One region of the Priestia sp. FSL W8-0001 genome, then DNA from elsewhere that is predicted to be linked to it. Evidence: riboswitches for the same ligand, from Rfam matches in the RefSeq annotation. Region 1 holds a riboswitch; the other holds the start of a gene.
The links. A riboswitch is a leader RNA that binds a small molecule or an ion and turns the genes downstream of it on or off. The one in region 1 is predicted to bind glycine.

Region 1 (3,417 bases):
ATGGCTGCCTCAGCAAGTGCTGTACCACCATCGTACATGGATGAATTGGCAACATCCATTCCTGTTAGCTCACAAATCATCGTTTGAAATTCAAAGATAGCCTGCAGCTCTCCTTGCGAAATTTCAGGCTGATATGGTGTATAAGCTGTGTAAAACTCTGAACGCGAAATAACGTGATCAACAATAATTGGCATATAGTGATCATAAACACCTGCTCCTAAAAATGAAGCGTATTCCTTTACGTTCTTATTTTTAGTAGCTAAGTTTGTTAACTCTTTTACTAGCTCAGATTCTGATGCCGCTTTTTTTATATTGTATTCCCCTTGGAAACGAACGCTTTCTGGGATATCTGAAAACAACTCATCCACTGAAGACACGCCAATTGCCTTTAACATTTGCTGCTGATCTTCTGATGTCATTGGTAAATAACGATGTACCATTCTTTTGTCCCCTCTCTTTAATTACCCAACATTATTTTGAACGCTTATAAAAAGGTGTCTTCACGACTTTTGCTTTTAAACGTCTTTTTCGCACTTGCACATACACTTCTGTACCTAGCTCAGCATGTTTAGCATCGATAAGTGCAAGACCAATGTTTTTATTTAAAGTTGGCGATTGTGTGCCTGTTGTAACAAAGCCAATCTCTTCTTCCTCACTAAACACTTCATATCCATGTCGTGGAATTCCTTTATCAATCATTTCAAGCCCAACAAGCTTGCGGTTTGGTCCTTCTTCACGCTGACGCTTTAATACCTCTTTGCCGATAAAATCTTCTTTATCCGTTTTCACTGCGAATCCGATACGTGCTTCAATTGGCGTAATATCTTTTGAAAGCTCTTGACCATATAAAGCTAAAGTTGCTTCAAAACGAAGCGTATCTCGTGCTCCTAATCCACATGGAACTACCTCTTCATTTTTTAAAAGCTCAGTCCAAAGCGTTACTACATCTGATGCAGAACAGTACAGTTCAAAACCATCCTCGCCTGTATAGCCTGTACGTGAAACAAGCGCTCTCACACCTGCTACTTCTACATCATCTTTAAATGTAAATGGTTTCAAGTCAGATAATGATTCATATGTTAATTTCTGCAAAACACCTTGTGCTGCTGGACCTTGCAAAGCTAGTAAAGCAAACTCACTTGAACGATTTACAAGCTCAATATCCTCTGGCTTATGCTGCTGTAGCCATTCGAAGTCTTTTTCAATATTTGCTGCGTTTACAACAAGCAGGTAGTCATCTTCTCCTTTTTGATAAACAAGGAGATCATCCACTGTGCCCCCATCTTCATAGCACATTGCGGTATATAGTGCTTTACCTGGACGTAATACTGAAACATCATTCGTCATAACTTTTTGTAAAAACGCCAAGCTATTTGTCCCTTTTACATCAAACTCTCCCATGTGAGAAACATCGAACAGGCCAGCTTTTGTACGAACCGCATGATGTTCTTCTTTAATAGATGAGAATTGAACTGGAAGAGCCCAACCTCCAAAATCAATAATCTTTCCACCGTACTGTTGATAGACATCGTAAAGTGGTGTTTTGTTTAGCTCAGTCATTTAACATCCTCCTCATATAAGGCCATTTGCTTTGGTTTCGGGGAATCATCGTATCTTTTTTACACATAAAAAAGGACAGAGAACTCCCTGCTGTATAGCAGGAAGTCTCTGTCCTTTTCACCTGAAAGTTTACCCGTTAAATAGGTTTGCCTCGTGGGTGGTCTATTCGAAATAGACGCTCTCCAGAGTTGCGTCCAACAAGAGTCTTTTTGCCTGAGAGATTCACATGTTGTTTGCTCCTTCGGCGCCACTTTAAAGCAGTCTCTCCCCTTGTCATCATTCGCCTCTATAAAGTTTGTAATTTTGGGCATACTACTAAGAAACTATTACTTACACACATCAATAACAAAATAGTTCATTTAGTGACAATCTATTTTCTATTTTAAATTTTCTAAAATATATTTTTATCCTACATGATTCTGTTCAGCAGTTCAATAAAAACTTTCAGAAAGGAGCAAAACTAACGATGAACATCAGTATGAAGAAAGATGAAGCATGGGAATCTACTTTTTTAAATAAACTTGAGCAAGACGGCTCTTGGTCTGATTGGGAAATGTATAAATTAGCATATGAAATCGAGGAGCAAACGTTAATTACTGAATTTGAAGGTCTGCAAGCACCTCGCCATTTAACAGACCTAACCCCGCATCCACACCAGTTAGAAGTAGCTAAAAAAGTGGTAGAAGAAATGAATGGAAAAGCGATTTTAGCTGACGAAGTGGGGCTTGGAAAGACAATTGAAGCAGGACTCATTTTAAAAGAATATATGATTCGTGGTCTTGTGAAAAAAGCCCTTATTCTTGTACCAGCATCACTTGTATCCCAATGGGCAATGGAACTTAACCATAAATTTTTTATTCCTGCTGTTCCACAAAAGAAAACATACGTGTGGGAGCAATGCGACGTAGTAGTATCATCCATTGATACAGCCAAGCGCTCTCCTCATCGCGAAATTGTATTAGAACAAGATTATGACCTTATCATCATCGATGAAGCTCATAAACTAAAAAATAATAAAACAAAAAACTATGAGTTTGTTCAAAGCTTAAAGAAAAAGTTCTGCTTATTATTAACAGCGACACCAATTCAAAATCGAGTAGAAGAGATTTTCAACTTAGTTTCGTTATTAAAACCAGGCCACCTAGGAAACAAAGATTATTTTGCTGATTTATTTTCTGCTAAGAAACGTTCTGTTCAAAATGATGAGTATTTAAAGGAACTCGTTAACAAAGTGATGATTCGAAACCGCAGGCAAGACACAGGTATTGAATGGACAAAACGAATTGTTCAAACCGTTCCTGTTGAGTTTTCATCTGAAGAACGAGAGTTGTATGATCAAATCACTTCATTTAAGCAACATTCAAATTTACCCAGCAGTTCCTTTGCAATTTTAACATTGCAGCGCGAAGCTTGTAGCAGTCGCGAAGCAGTATTTATGACCTTAAAAAGCATGCTTGAACGCCAAGAGGACGAAAACAGTGAAAAAGCTACTCAGATACTTAAACCACTCCTTGAAAAAGTACAAACCGTTCCTCAAAATGCGAAAGCAGAAAAGGTAATTGAATTAATTCAACAGATTAATGATAAAGTCATCATTTTTACGGAATATCGAGCAACTCAGCTTTATTTACAGTGGTATTTAAAACAACACGGTATTACATCTGTTCCGTTTAGGGGTGGATTTAAGCGTGGAAAAAAAGACTGGATGAAACAGCTTTTTGAAAGCCATGCTCAAGTTTTTATCGCAACGGAAGCTGGAGGTGAAGGAATTAACCTTCAATTCTGTCACCATATCATTAACTACGACCTACCTTGGAACCCAATGAGATTAGAGCAACGAATTGGACGCGTTCATAG
Region 2 (3,417 bases), 1.5 Mb from region 1:
CCCATCAAGTTATGGAAGCTGCTGCTCATATCGTCGAGCATACGCCTGATGCCGAGCTTAAAATGAAGCTTGGCGAAACGGAGATTAAAGGACTGTTAGCGGATTTCGGGGAAAATATTCACTTAGCGAAAGTGAACGGACGCTACGTGGCGTTAATTGAAGCAGAATCGATTTTGTTTGAAAAAGGCGCGTCTCCGATTGAGTTTCATAAGCCTGGGGATTTGCACGGGATTATTGAGAAAATCAGCAGTAAGCGCTGGGAAGAATGAGCCAAAAATAATAAACGGACGCATCTATTTTTTACTTTACTTGCAATACTGAACTGTTTCTGTTATTCTTAAGAAGAATTATTTTTGTTCGGTAAGGATTGACAAGTTAACAACTTTCGTCTGAAGATTTGAGCAAGAATAGTAACACAATGTGTGCAAAGCACACGAGGAGGCAACAACAATGGAACAAGGTAAAGTAAAATGGTTTAACGCAGAAAAAGGTTTTGGATTCATCGAGCGCGAAAACGGAGACGATGTATTCGTACATTTCTCAGCAATCCAAAGCGAAGGTTTCAAATCTTTAGATGAAGGTCAAGCTGTAACTTTTGAAGTAGAGCAAGGTCAACGTGGACCTCAAGCTACTAACGTTCAAAAAGCGTAATTAATACGGACATCTATGTACAGACTCTACTTGTAGAGTCTGTTTTTAATTTACATTGAAATTTGGACATAATAAAAACCCTACTCACGAATGAATAGGGAACATCAAAACACAGATAGTAACTGGTAAAGAAAATGGTAAACTTAGTATAGCATAGTATTCTTATAATACCTAATTTTTTATTACACATCTCATGATAATCAGTAACTAGCCATCCACTGCGATATCCGCCCTCTCCCTCTTTCTCCTCGTCTTAACTTTCACTTATTTGTACAGTTACAATAATTTGTTTACATTCTACTTTAAATATTCTCAAAATACAGTATTTTAAGCTCATGCCTTTTTTAACTAATGGCACATTAAACAAACAATCACTACTTTAGACTCAACTGTAAGAGCTATTTCAGATGGCTCAATAGAAAATGCAGATACAAGCTTTTGGGACACGCTTGCCTCCCAAACAACTCGCCCTTCTGGAAAAGACGAGTAATAAAAATTATCACAGGAAAGCGACTGATAGGCTCTTTCCTTTTTTTCTATTTATAACAATTGTACCCTTTTCCCTTTGCTGAACTATTGATGAAAAGCCTTAGCTCCTACCTCTCCTCTCACCTTTTGCTTCCATTGCTCTATTTTTAAGTGTGATATAGCACAAAACACTCTCCCATTCTAAGTAAACATGATGAAACAATAGAAATGTTCAAAAAACATTGACTATCTTTTCTTTTGTTGATATGATTTTTCTATTGGTTTTTGAGCCAATGTTAAATTGAATATTCCCCAAGCAATGATTGTTGTGGATAACACTACAACAGGAGCAGCTTCTGGAGAGACCGCTTAGGCGGCGCCGAAGGATTCACAATCTCAGGCAAAAGGACAGAAGAGTAACGATACATACGTATGTTATTCGATGACCTATTCGAGATTGGATTCTTCCAATCTCTTTTTTTATTTTCTATATTATTTTTGAGGTGATTATTATGCAACAAAAGCGCGCTGTGGTTAGCGTAATTGGACAAGATCAAGTAGGGATTATTTCAAGCGTCACAACTGTCTTATCAAATCAAGGTGTTAACATCCTCGATATTAGTCAGACAATATTACAAGATTTCTTTACGATGATGATGATTGTCGATGTATCAGCTATTGAACTAAACTCGCTACAACATTCTTTAAATAACGTTAGCGAAGAGCTTGGTTTAAAAATTCACGTGCAGCTTGAAGAAACGTTTCAAGCTATGCATCGCGTATAAAAGGAGGAATAAATATGAGTATTGCTTTAACAGAAATGATGGAAACCATCCGAATGGTTCAAATGGAGAACCTCGATATCCGTACAGTAACAATGGGTATCAGTTTAAGAGACTGTGCTGATTCTAACTTTGAAACAATGAATCAAAATGTCTACAACAAAATTGTTTCATATGCAGGTGAATTAAAAGAAACTGCTGAACAGGTTGAAAAAGAATATGGAATTCCAATTGTAAATAAGCGTATTTCAATTACTCCTATCGCAGAGATTTTAGGTCATGCAACGGTTGAACAAACAATCACGCTCGCTAAAACATTAGACCGTGCTGCACAACAGGTTGGTGTCGATTTTATCGGAGGCTTCTCAGCTCTTATTCATAAAGGAATTTCAAAGAGTGATCAAACGTTGCTAGACGCGTTACCTGAAGCTCTTAGCGTAACAGAACGCGTTTGTTCTTCAATCTCAGTAGCCACCACTCGTACCGGTATTAATATGGATGCTGTAAAACAGCTCGGCGTTATTATTAAAGAAGCGGCTAACCGTACAAAAGATCGTGATGGCATTGCTTGCGCCAAGCTGGTTGTGTTCTGTAACCCTGTTGAAGATAATCCATTTATGGCCGGGGCTTTTCACGGCTCAGGTGAAGGTGAAGTGGTCTTAAACGTAGGTGTTAGTGGCCCTGGTGTTGTTTTAAATGCACTAAAACGTCATCCTAATGCTGATTTAGGTGAGGTATCTGAAGTAATTAAAAAGACGGTATTTAAAATTACGCGCGCTGGTGAGTTAATTGGACGCGTAGTGGCTGAACGACTAAACGTTCCCTTTGGCATCATGGATTTATCACTGGCTCCTACTAATGCTATTAACGACAGCGTTGCTGAAATTTTAGAAGAAATTGGGTTAGAACGTGTGGGTACTCATGGTACAATTGCTGCGTTAGCACTTATGAACGATGCTGTGAAAAAAGGAGGCGCAATGGCTAGCTCTTACGTTGGTGGTCTAAGTGGGGCTTTTATTCCGGTCAGTGAAGATAACGGGATGATTAAAGGTATTACCGACGGTTCTCTAAATCTATCAAAACTTGAAGCGATGACCTGCGTATGTTCTGTTGGTTTAGATATGATTGCTTTAACAGGAGATGTTAGTCCTGCTACGCTTTCAGGAATGATTGCTGATGAAGCGGCAATTGGAATGATTAACAAAAAAACAACCGCAGTACGCGTTATCCCTGTTCCCGGTAAAAGTGAAGGTGAAATGGTAGAATTCGGTGGTCTTCTAGGACGAGCTCCAGTCATGGGTGTTAACCCTTATAGCTCTGAGCGATTAGTAAATCGCGGTGGACGAATTCCTGCTCCCCTACAAGCATTGATTAATTAAGTAAAAAGAGTCAGCGTAATCATTACTCTTCACGCTGACTCTCTTTATACACTTGCAGACAAGATTTGCAAATGCAAGAATGACTAGATTTTGCTTTTAACGCATCTGGAAACTCTTCTTCTGCGCACCAGCAAGTA

Region 2: it holds a riboswitch for glycine, as region 1 does, so the genes downstream of both, MKZ18_RS08730 (ACT domain-containing protein) here and gcvT (glycine cleavage system aminomethyltransferase GcvT) in region 1, are expected to answer to the same signal.

The regions. Positions count from the first base shown of each region.
Region 1 covers NZ_JBBPAL010000001.1:3,173,198-3,176,614, forward strand. The annotation lists gene gcvPA (aminomethyl-transferring glycine dehydrogenase subunit GcvPA) at 1-440, opposite strand, end outside; gene gcvT (glycine cleavage system aminomethyltransferase GcvT) at 472-1,560, opposite strand; glycine riboswitch at 1,667-1,748, opposite strand; glycine riboswitch at 1,752-1,840, opposite strand; gene MKZ18_RS16790 (DEAD/DEAH box helicase) at 2,027-3,417, shown strand, end outside.
Region 2 covers NZ_JBBPAL010000001.1:1,654,543-1,657,959, reverse strand. The annotation lists gene MKZ18_RS08745 (DUF3900 domain-containing protein) at 1-269, shown strand, start outside; gene MKZ18_RS08740 (cold-shock protein) at 451-651, shown strand; partial or broken gene MKZ18_RS08735 (carboxypeptidase) at 1,010-1,141, shown strand; glycine riboswitch at 1,466-1,541, shown strand; gene MKZ18_RS08730 (ACT domain-containing protein) at 1,632-1,904, shown strand; gene MKZ18_RS08725 (PFL family protein) at 1,919-3,280, shown strand; gene MKZ18_RS08720 (cysteine-rich CWC family protein) at 3,303-3,417, opposite strand, start outside.